Fodinicurvata sp. EGI_FJ10296: one gene and its partner. The protein of the gene in region 2 interacts with the protein of the main gene of each other region in a pairwise test. Links are inferred from orthologs where the notes say so. Each region holds a gene or a part of one and is shown on either strand. Other genes may lie near its edges.

Evidence for each region.
Region 1: the proteins of ABZ728_RS03470 (region 2) and ABZ728_RS11710 interact in binary tests that used the Escherichia coli proteins (3 or more experiments, as listed by UniProt). The link is inferred for Fodinicurvata sp. EGI_FJ10296 from one-to-one orthologs.

What each region holds. Positions count from the first base shown.
Region 1 is NZ_JBFCVL010000005.1:71,728-77,977, reverse strand. The notes cover bases 1,684-4,682. They hold ABZ728_RS11710 (ATP-binding protein), read right to left. Parts: upstream 3,800-4,682; coding sequence 2,567-3,799; downstream 1,684-2,566. Other genes in these bases: dusB (tRNA dihydrouridine synthase DusB), read right to left, coding at 3,796-4,682; ntrC (nitrogen regulation protein NR(I)), read right to left, coding at 1,684-2,563. Outside these bases: ABZ728_RS11720 (PAS domain-containing sensor histidine kinase), read right to left, coding at 1-912; more of ntrC, read right to left, coding at 1,112-1,683; more of dusB, read right to left, coding at 4,683-4,881; ispD (2-C-methyl-D-erythritol 4-phosphate cytidylyltransferase), read left to right, coding at 5,123-6,250.
Region 2 is NZ_JBFCVL010000002.1:9,569-14,514, reverse strand. The notes cover bases 1-2,777. They hold ABZ728_RS03470 (P-II family nitrogen regulator), read right to left. Parts: upstream 1,670-2,777; coding sequence 1,331-1,669; downstream 1-1,330. Other genes in these bases: ABZ728_RS03465 (pyridoxal phosphate-dependent aminotransferase), read right to left, coding at 2,027-2,777; glnA (type I glutamate--ammonia ligase), read right to left, coding at 1-1,206. Outside these bases: more of ABZ728_RS03465, read right to left, coding at 2,778-3,229; ABZ728_RS03455 (NAD(P)H-hydrate dehydratase), read left to right, coding at 3,684-4,946. UniProt on the Escherichia coli protein: P-II indirectly controls the transcription of the glutamine synthetase gene (glnA). P-II prevents NR-II-catalyzed conversion of NR-I to NR-I-phosphate, the transcriptional activator of GlnA. When P-II is uridylylated to P-II-UMP, these events are reversed.

The sequences.
Region 1 (6,250 bases), on a different replicon or contig from region 2:
GGTCGACCGCCGCCCCTCCAGCTCCCGATACTCGGCAACAGCAGTTTCCGCGCGTTCCATATGGCCGATGACGCTGGCTTCGACCAGGCGGCCCACCAGCAGAAATGCGTCGTCGAACCGGTCGAGCCGGATCAGCGCGCGGACCCGGTCATCGCTGTCCGTCGGCATCAGCCGGACGTCGCCATTGCGGGCGTCGGACAGAATGTCTTCGGGAATGGGTTCGAACTGGAGCGCAAAGGTCAGGTTTGAACGGGCCAGGGTTTCGCCGGACGAATCGAAGACCAGAGCCTCGGTGAGGTTCCGGAGAATGGCCTGTGTGGTAACGAACTGATTGAAAAACGCTGAATCGACCGCAAGGCGTTCCGCCTCGCGATTGATATCGTTGGCCATCGAAAGCGCATCGGCCCGCAGTGTTTGCTGATGTTCCTCCAGATAGGCCTGGGCCACCGAGAGGCTTTCATTGACGGCGGTGGAGACCCGGTCAGAGAACCAGGATTGCAGGCCGGCATGGAAGAATAGCAGCGAGAAGGTCGCCATCAGGATCGCCGGCGCAACGGCCACAACGCTGAACAGCGCCACAACCCGCACATGCAGGCGCGAACCCGCCAGCCCCTGCCGCCGCTGTCCCCACAGGATGGCCACGCGCCGCGCGATCACCGCCCCAAGCAATAGCAGTATGAACAGATCGAGGTTGAGGAGGAAGTTGATCGTGTCCGTATCGCGGTTGAGTGACGTACCCTCGGTCAGCGCGGCATAGGTGGCCAATCCGGCCAGAACGGCCGCGACCATCAGGGCAAGCGCGAATTTGTTGCCCAGCCCAAGCCGCGACGACCAGCGGACCAGGTCGCGCCACGCCAGACGCAGGGAATGACCCTGCGGAATACGCTTGTCGGTATCGGCGCCACTCGCCATGGACAACAGACTTCCAATAATTCCAAAGGGCCGGCGGTGGTTCGGTCCCGGTCAAACCGACCGGATGGGGCAGGTTACCGGACACTACTGCCGGGGCGGAAACCTTATCGGTAGCACAGCGCATCGCCACAGGCACGATCCCCGCTCGCGCCCTCACCTGCCTGTCAGTGGATACCTGCCGTCTGCGTCGCGCGCAACGCTATTTGAGCCCGCGGACGACCTCGATATTCATCTCGCGAATTTTCTTGCGCAATGTGTTGCGATTGAGGCCGAGCAACTGCGCCGCCCTGATCTGATTGCCCTTCGTGGCGGACAAGCACAGTGTGATCAACGGCCGCTCGATCTCCTGCAGCACCCGGTCGTAAAGGCCGTCTGCGGGCAGCTCGCCCTCATGAGCAGCGAAATAGTCACGCAGGTGACGGTCGACGGCACCGGACAATCCCTCGCTTGCCGGCGGCGCTGTGCCGTCTTCGGCTGGAGGCGGTGCTTCCGCAAGTTCCATATCGATGATATCGGCGCCGATGCTCTCCTGATTATACAGGGCCGACAACCGGCGGATCACATTCTCCAGTTCCCGGACATTGCCCGGCCACCTGTACATTTTCAGGCGCTCCATGGCCGGCGGATCGATGCTCTTGGTCGGAAGGCCTTCGTTGTTGGCGCTGTTCAGGAAATGCCGGACCAGTGCGGGAATGTCTTCAACACGCTCCCGCAGCGGCGGCAACCGGATCGGTACGACATTGAGGCGATAGAATAGATCCTCGCGGAAATCGCCTTGCTGAATCGCATGGCGGAGGTCGCGATGTGTCGCGGCCACGATGCGGACATCGGCACGGATCGGCACGCGGCCGCCAACGGTGGTATATTCTCCCTCCTGCAGGACGCGCAGAAGCCTCGTCTGCGCTTCCATCGGCATATCGCCGATCTCGTCCAGGAAAAGCGTCCCCCCCTGGGCCTGCTCGAAACGGCCGGTGGATCGCACCGTGGCCCCGGTGAAGGCGCCTTTTTCGTGGCCGAACAGTTCGGACTCGATCAGGTCGCGGGGAATGGCGGCCATGTTGATCGCAACGAAGGGGCCGTTGCGGCGCTTGCCGTAGTCGTGCAATGCGCGGGCAACCAGCTCCTTGCCGGTTCCGCTCTCTCCGGTGATCATCACCGTCAGATCGGTCCCCATGAGCCGGGCCATGACGCGGTAGATTTCCTGCATGGCCGGCGAACGCCCGATCAGCGGAAGCTGCTCGTCATCTTCGCCTTCGCCTCCACCGCCGGCCGCAGCAGGGGCGGCAGGCGTCTTGAGCGCGCGTTTGACCACATTCACCAGCTCGCCCAGGTCGAATGGCTTCGGCAGATACTCAAAGGCGCCGCGCTCGGTCGCCTTGACCGCGGTCAGCAGCGTATTCTGCGCGCTCATCACGATGACACGCAGGTCGGGACGGATCCGTTTCATCCGCGGGATAAGGTCGAGACCGTTTTCGTCGGGCATCACCACATCGGTGATGACGAGATCGCCTTCCCCATCCTGCACCCAGCGCCACAGGGTTGCGGCATGGCCTGTCGTTCGTACGTCATACCCGTTCCGGTTCAACGCCTGTACCAGCACCGTCCGGATCGCCTTGTCGTCGTCGGCTACCAGAATCGTGGGTGTCGCCATCGTCTAGTTCTCCGGGAAGCGTGACGGTTCATCGGAAAGCGCGGTCGTTTCCGCCGGGTGCCGCTCATCGTCGCCGTTATGTCGATGGCGCCGCTGGGTATACATGGGCAGGAATACGCGAAACGTCGTCTGACGGGCGGTACCGTCCAGTTCGATGACGCCGCCGTGATCGTCGACGATCTTGGCCACGAGCGCCAATCCGAGCCCCGTTCCATTGGTCCGGGTCGTCACGAACGGGTCGAACAGATGTGGGCGGATATCGTCCGGTATACCGTCGGCGCCGTTGTCCTGTACCGATACGACCAGTGGCAGCTGCATCCGGCTTCCCGTCCCCGGCACGACGATGCTGACACCGTGCTGGAACGAGGTGGTCAATGTGACCTCGCCTCCTTTGACCGGCGCCGCCTCGCAGGCGTTCTTCACAAGGTTCAGAAACACCTGGACAAGCTGGTCATGGTTCCCGTGCACGGCGGGCAACGACGGGTCATAGCGTTCAATGAACCTCACGCGCCGTCCAAACCCGTTCTGCGCAACCCCTCTGACTCTCTCCAGCACCGCATGGATATTAACGGCCGACCGTTCGACCGGTCGACCGTCGGCGAAAACTTCCATCCGGTCGACCAGAGCGACAATCCGGTCGGCCTCGTCGCAGATCAGGCGGGTGAGCGACCGGTCCTCCGGCGACGCGGTGGCCTCCAGCAGCTGCGCAGCGCCACGGATGCCAGACAAGGGGTTCTTGACTTCATGCGCCAACATTGCAGCCATGGCGGTGACCGACCGCGCAGCACCCCGATGGGTCAGCTGGTTGTCGATCCTCCGGGCGATCGAGGCGCTGTGAATCAGAACGACCGCGGTTTTATTGGCGGTGTTTCCCGCCGCCTCGCCGGCGCTGGCCGCCTCGACCGGTCCGACCGTGATCGTCGTGTCATGCCGACCAATCCGCGGACTCTCCAGGGTGACGCCGTACTCCGAAACGCTGCCGCCATCGCTGATTGCCTGCCTGATAAGGCTGAACAGTGGGTTATCGCCGGGCAGCCAATGGTCCAGCTTGTGTCCGGTCATCTGGGCATCGCTGGCGTCGAAAAAATGCTGTGCCGCGAAATTTACGAACCGAACACTGAAGTCGAGATCGACGACCAGCACCGGCTCGGGCAACGAATTCAGGATCGATATGGCCGAGTGCTGCGTTTTTCCCGACGATCGGACTGCCGCACCCGCCCCGGTATCGTCGGTCATGCGACCTTCCTCGTGTTCGCTCGGGCATTTATGCCGCTATCTTCACCTACTGTCGAAGCGTCCTGAACGGGTAGACTCTCATTGTCCAGTCCAGCTCCGATCGCCGCGTCGAACACCGCCGACACCGTCTCCAGTACCGCCTGCGAGTCTTCGAGTGTGTTGAACAAGCGACGGGCGTCGGCGGCATTCGGCAGTCCGTTGACGTACCATCCCAGATGCTTACGTCCGATTCTTATTCCTTTGCTCGAACCATAGTGAGCGAGTATCGCTTCATAATGCTGCAACACGATGTCCCGGCGCATGGAAAGGTCGGGGTCGGCAGGCCAGACGCCGGTCCGAAGATAGGCGCCGGCCTGGGCCAACCGCCAGGGGCGGCCCTGGACGGCTCGGCCGATCATCACGCCCGCTGCACCGCTGGCCTGCAGGGCGCGGTCTATGGAGGCCGGACCGTCGATATCCCCATTCACGATCACGGGTACCGACACCGCATCGACCGTCGGCCGGATTGCTGCCCAGTCGGCGGTCCCGGTATATAACTGGCAACGAGTGCGGCCGTGGACGGTAATCATCCGCGCACCGGCCCGCTCGCAACGGGCGGCCAGATCAGGCGCGTTCAGGTCGCTGTCATCCCAGCCGAGCCGCATCTTGACCGTTACCGGAACGTCGACCGCCCTGGCTACAGCGTCCACGATGCAGGCAGCCAGGGCGGGTTCCCGCATCAGTGCCGATCCGCACTGCTTCGTGACGACCTTTCGGGCCGGGCAGCCAAAATTGATGTCGATGATCGCTGCGCCGCGATCGACGTTGAGCCGTGCCGCTTCGGCCATGATCGCCGGGTCGTAGCCGGCCAGCTGAACCGCCATCGGATATTCGTCGCCGCAATCGGTGCTGGTGCGCATACTGGCCCGCGCGGCACGCACCATCTCGTGGCTGGCAATCATCTCGGAGATGACGAGCCCCGCACCCAGCTTCTTGACAATTGCGCGGAACGGCTGATCCGTGACGCCGGACATGGGTGCCAGAAACACAGGCGGATCCACGCCTATGTCGCCTATATGAACAGGATTGAGCGTTATGCCCATGAATTAGGCAACTCCATATAGTGCCCCAAAATTAGGCAAAGTTAGCAGGGTTTGCTACTGAATCAAAGCGTGAATCGAAATTCTTCCGTAACGGCCGGTCTGCCGCGGCGGCGTTCTCGTCAAATTGTCTCGGTCCTTGCCAGCGGCCGTATCGCGGTCTATCCCATTTTTGAACCAGGAGTCTCGGGGCCTGCGACCCCGAATACCAATGCTTTGATTGTCCGAACGACTGGAAGCCTTTATGAGCAACGTCGCGGAAGAAACCTGCCAATCGAAATCCCGACCGTCCTGTAGCGTCATCATTGTGGCAGCCGGCCGGGGAGAACGGTTCGGCGGCGCCATAGCGAAGCAATTCCGCGATCTGGCGGGCCGCCCTGTTCTGCGCCGCACGGTCGAGGCGTTTCTGCCGGTTGAAGGCATCAGCCGCATTGTCGTCGTCGTCGATCCTGTTCACCGGGACATGACGGCAATGGCCCTGGACGGACTGAACCCCGCCGGGGCTGTCCTGTCCATTGTTGATGGCGGCGCCGACCGCCAGGCGTCGGTATTGGCGGGGCTGGAAAGCCTGGCCCGCGCGTCCGACCCACCGACGATGGTGTTAATCCATGATGGTGTGAGGCCGCTTGTCCGCCGACCAACGATCGAAGCCGTAATTGGGGCCGTTGCGGGCGAGCTGGACGGCGCGATCGCTGCCATGCCGGTCACCGATACCCTGAAAGCCGTCACCGATTCCGGCATCATTCAGCAGACGGTCGACCGCGCAGGCCTCTATCGGGCACAGACGCCGCAGGGATTTCGGTTCGACAGGATCCTGACAGCACATCGTGAAGCGGCAGGCCGCCGATTGACAGACGATGCCGCCGTAGCCGAAGCCGCAGGACTTCGGGTCGGCCATGTCCCCGACCGCATGGACAACATAAAGATAACAGTTGAGGAAGATCTGGCACTTGCCAAGGTTTTTCTTCGCGAACCCAATATGTTACCGACGATTCCTCACTTTCAGGGCGAAACGGCCACAGCGGCACCGATCCGGCGCTTCGGACAGGGGTTCGATGTTCACAGGACATGTCCGGGAAACAGCGTAACCCTTTGTGGCGTCGTCATTCCTGCGCCCTTTGGTCTGTCCGGCCATTCGGACGCCGATGTCGCGCTCCATGCCGTGACCGATGCAGTCCTGGGCGCGATGGCCGATGCGGATATCGGAAGCCATTTTCCACCCACCGATCCACATTGGCGCGGCGCTGACAGCGTGCAGTTCCTGGAGACGGCCATTGAACGCGCCGCCCTTCGCGGCTACCGGCCGGAACAAATCGACGTTACGATCATTTGCGAACTGCCCCGCATCGGGCCTCACCGCGACGCGCTCCGA
Region 2 (4,946 bases):
GGGAAGATCGTAGAGGTTCTTGTCCATCGGGTCGCCTGGATGGATCTTGTTCTGGATGCCGTCAAGCCCGGCCATCAGCATCGCCGAGAAGGCCAGATAGGGATTCGCCGTCGGATCCGGGAACCGGATTTCCACCCGCTTGCCCTTCGGGCTGGTCGCATAGGGAATACGGCAGGAAGCCGACCGGTTCCGCGAGGAATAGGCAAGCAACACGGGCGCTTCGAAGCCGGGGACGAGGCGCTTGTAGCTGTTGGTCGACGGGTTGGTAAAGGCGTTCAGCGCCTTTGCGTGTTTGATGATGCCGCCGATATAATAAAGGGCGGTCTCGGAAAGATCTGCATAGCCGGATCCGGCAAATGTCGGTTGGCCCTCTTTCCAGATCGACTGGTGAACATGCATCCCCGAGCCGTTGTCGCCCTTGACCGGCTTCGGCATGAACGTCGCGGTCTTACCATAGGCCTGGGCCACCATGTGGACGCAGTATTTATAAATCTGCATCTGGTCGGCATGCTCGACCAGCGTACCGAATTTCGTGCCGAGTTCGTGCTGGGCCGGCGCCACCTCGTGGTGGTGCTTCTCGATCACCAGACCCATTTCTCCCATCACCGACAGCATTTCCGCACGGAGATCGGCGCCGCTGTCGACGGGTGGAATCGGGAAATAGCCGCCCTTGATGTAGGGGCGGTGTCCCATGTTGCCTTCGGGAAACACCTTGCCGGAAGCCGATGGAATCTCGCTACTTTCAAGATGATAGTAGCCCTGGTGCATGGACTGCTCGAAGCGAACGTCGTCAAAAACGAAGAACTCCGCCTCGGCGCCGAACACGGCGCGGTCGCCGATCCCCAGAGACGCCATGTAGTCCTGCGCCTTCTTCGCCACCGAGCGCGGATCGCGGTTATACGACTGACCGGTGGATGGCTCGTAGACGTCGCAGAACAGAATCAGGCTGGGTTGCGCCGAGAACGGATCCATGACGGCGGATGACGCGTCGGGAATCAGCGACATGTCCGACTCGTTGATGTCCTTCCAGCCGTTGATGGACGATCCGTCGAACATGAATCCGTCGGTGAAGACGTCCTCGTCGATCGTACTGACATGCTGGGCGGTATGCTGCCACTTGCCCCTTGGATCGGTAAAGCGGAGGTCGACGTATTTGACGTCGTGTTCCTTGATCAGGTCGAAGACTTTCGAAATCGCTTCGGACATTTCCTGTTTCCTGTGGTTTTTCCGTGTCGGCTTTGCGTACCCGGATTGGGTCTCTTACGCGGAGAGATCGTTTCCCGATACCCGCCCTTGACTGATTACTGAGACTGATACCTCTAACGGCTTGTTAGACCGCGTCTGCGCCCTTTTCCCCGGTACGGATCCGGATGACGTCATCGATCGGCGAAATGAAGATCTTGCCATCGCCGATGCGGCCGGTATGGGCCGCTTGCTGGATCGCTTCCACGGCCCTCTCGACCATGGAATCTTCCATGATTACCTCAATCTTCACCTTGGGCAGGAAGTCGACGACATATTCGGCCCCACGATAGAGTTCGGTGTGACCCTTCTGCCGTCCGAACCCCTTCGCCTCGGTCACGGTAATGCCCATGATTCCAACGTCGTGGAGCGCTTCCTTAACCTCGTCCAGCTTGAACGGTTTGATGATCGCTTCGACTTTCTTCATCGCCTCTCGCCTGTTGTCTGACGTCGCCCGGACAATATCGCTGCCCCGGAATGACGGCCCCCGGGAACTCGACCCCGAGGATAAGAGCATGGTGCCGAGTGGAGCAATTAGTGTGCCAACCGCACCGATCGAAAGCATGTCAGGACCAAGCGTCTCCACTTGCTCCCAAACTTTGTACAATGAGTGCGATAGTCGGCCTATCGAATTCGGCCTGCTGACTGTGCACCCTTGCCGACCGCTCAGAAAATCGGCATTTTGCCTATTTTATAGGCACAATAGACCCTCATCCTCCAGATTTCAACCGGTTGGCGTCTCTCCATCTCGGCCGATACTTCGCCGGGCGTGAGTGGGGGGCGGTCACAGCGTGCCGACGAATTTATTGACGCGCTGCAGAGCTTCCTCGATGGCTTCGATGCTGTTTGCGTAGGATAGCCGGATGAAACCCTCGCCGTTTCCGCCGAAACTGGTTCCGGCAACCGTTGCCACGCCGGCTTCGGTCAGAAGTCGGTCTTGCATCGTGCGGGCATCCAGACCGGTTGCCGTGATATCAGGGAACGCATAGAAGGCGCCGCCGGGCTCAACGCAGCGAAAGCCGGGGATACTATTCAGTCCGTCTACGACGACGCGGCGGCGCGACGTGAACGCTTGCAGCATTTCGTCTACGGCATCCTGAGGTCCGGTCAGAGCGGCGATGGCCGCCATCTGGGCAGCAGCGTTGACGCATGAATGACTGTTGACGGCAAGCCTGTCGGCAAGGTCGATCAGTGCCGATGGCCAAACGCCGAATCCGAGGCGCCAGCCGGTCATCGCATAGGTCTTCGACCAGCCATCGAGCAGAATCAGCCGGTCCTCAAGTTCCGGATAGCTGAGCAGGCTGCGATGCGCGTGCGGCGGATAGAGCATCCGGCTGTATATCTCATCACTCATGACCGCCACATGCGGATGCTTTGCAAGGCCAGCCACGAGCCGATCCATGGCTTCCGGCGGCACGACCCCGCCGGTGGGGTTGGCGGGACTGTTGACGATCAGCAGCCTGGTAGCCGGGGTAATCGATGCCAGGATGGCATCCGGATCGAAGGCAAAGCCCTTTTCCTGCAGAAGCGGGTATGCGACCGGCGTCGCGCCCGTGTAGCGGATAACTGAGCCATAGATCGGGAATCCGGGATCAGGATAGATGATTTCGGCGCCCGGCTGACCGAACATCAGAATGGCGAACCACATTGTCACCTTGCCGCCGGGCACGATCACGACTCGCTCCGGCGACACGTCGACGCCGTGACGGCCTTGCAGATCTGCGGCGACGGCTTCACGAAGCGGCTGGATACCACGAGCCGGCGTATACCCATGATGGCCGTCCCGAAGAGCTTGTGCTGCAGCTTCGACGATGTGGTCGGCTGTTTTGAAGTCTGGCTGGCCAATGCCAAGATTAATGATCGATCGGCCATCGCGCTCCATGGCGGCGGCGCGGGCGAGCACCTGAAAGGCCGTCTCGGTTCCAAGGCGGGACATCGCGTCCGCCGGCCTGATCGATGCTGGGGCCGTATCGCTGGTGCTGGGCATTCGTCCTGTTCCCCTTCAGCTGGTTTGCGCCGCTTCGGCATCATTTGACTGTATGACAGCCTTCCGCATTTCATGGCTGCGGTTCAAGCGTCCAAACGAGTCCATGCCCTCTGCTGGGCCTTGGTCTGATCGAGCCGGGTGGCGGCAGGCGCGGAAAAAGTTGTGGCGTTGGGCTTGACGGGCAGCGATGGATCGTCCATATCCACCGCGCCTGCCGATCACGGCAGTGTTATGGCGATCGTAGCTCAGCGGTAGAGCACTCGGTTGTGGTCCGAGATGTCGTGGGTTCGAACCCCATCGGTCGCCCCATTTTCCCCTTTATGCAATCTGAATAGATATAGCAGGACGTGCCCGCAGCGTATCTTGGGCAGGTCCATGAGAAGGCGGCTGTCCGCGCCAACGCCCTTGGTATACATTTGTGCGTAGATTCAGCAGGTCGGAAGGGGACCGCGCGATGAACAACGCCGAGTGGCCAGTGGAGCTGTTGACCGCCGCGGAAATGGGCGCGGCCGACGCTCGCGCCATCACTGCCGGAACGCCGGGCCATGTGCTCATGCGTCGGGCCGGCCGAGCCGTCTCGGATGCCGTCGGGCGTCTGTCAGCGCCCCCGGGGCCGGTCCTTGTCCTCTGTGGGCCTGGAAACAACGGCGGTGACGGCTTTGTCGCGGCCACGTTTCTGGCACGTCGCGGGTGGTCCGTGAGCGTTGCGCTGCTTGGAGATCCAGGCCGCCTTTCCGGTGATGCGGCAACGGCATTCGCCGATTGGAACGGCCCCCTGGAGATCATCGACGATTCCTGGTGCCGAACCATGGCAAACGATCAACGAACGCCGGCCGTGGTCGTCGACGCCCTGTTCGGCGCCGGTCTGTCCAGGCCCTTCAACGGGGCGCCGGCCATGCTGCTCGCGCGGTTGCGCCAAAGGGGGGGGCGTATCGTCGCCGTTGACGTTCCCAGCGGGCTGGACGGAACGACGGGTCGGATAAGGGGAGGAGACGAGGGGCGAGCCGTTCCAGCGGATGTGACTGTCACATTTTTCCGGCTGAAGCCCGGTCACTGCCTCCAGCCTGGACGGTCGATCTGCGGCCGCACCGATCTCGTCGACATCGGCATCGATCCCACCGTGCTGCACGTCATTGCGCCGACGGCGCATATTAACAGGCCGGCGGCATGGGACGGCGTGATTCCAGCGCCGACAATCCAGGACCACAAATACAGCCGTGGCCACGTCGTCGTTCTGGGCGGTGAGATGATTGGTGCGGCCAGACTGGCGGCGGCGGCCGCCCGGCGTCTGGCCGGCTACGTAACATTGGCGGGTGAGGGCGTTGACGGCATTTGCGCCGTCGAACCGGGACTCGTACTCCGCCCAGGGGGCGGTGGCTGGGAATCGGCGATGTCGGCCGCTGTCGGGCGTCCGGATCACATGGCCGCCGTCATCGGGCCGGGTGCGGGAGTGGGCGATGCCGCCGCGGCAGAGAGGTTGAGAGGCCGGGCACGCGACTGGCTCTCCACCGGAGCGGGACTGGTGCTGGACGCCGACGGCCTTACGGCATTCTCGCCGGCGCCCGACCTGCCGGCGCCCGACCTGCCGACGGATGGGGCTGCCGGCCTGCCGAAATCACCGAAGGGGCATCGCCTTGTTCTGACGCCACATAGCGGTGAGTTTGCCCGCCTTTTTCCAGACCTGGCCGGCAACGATACGGACAAGTTATCATCCGCG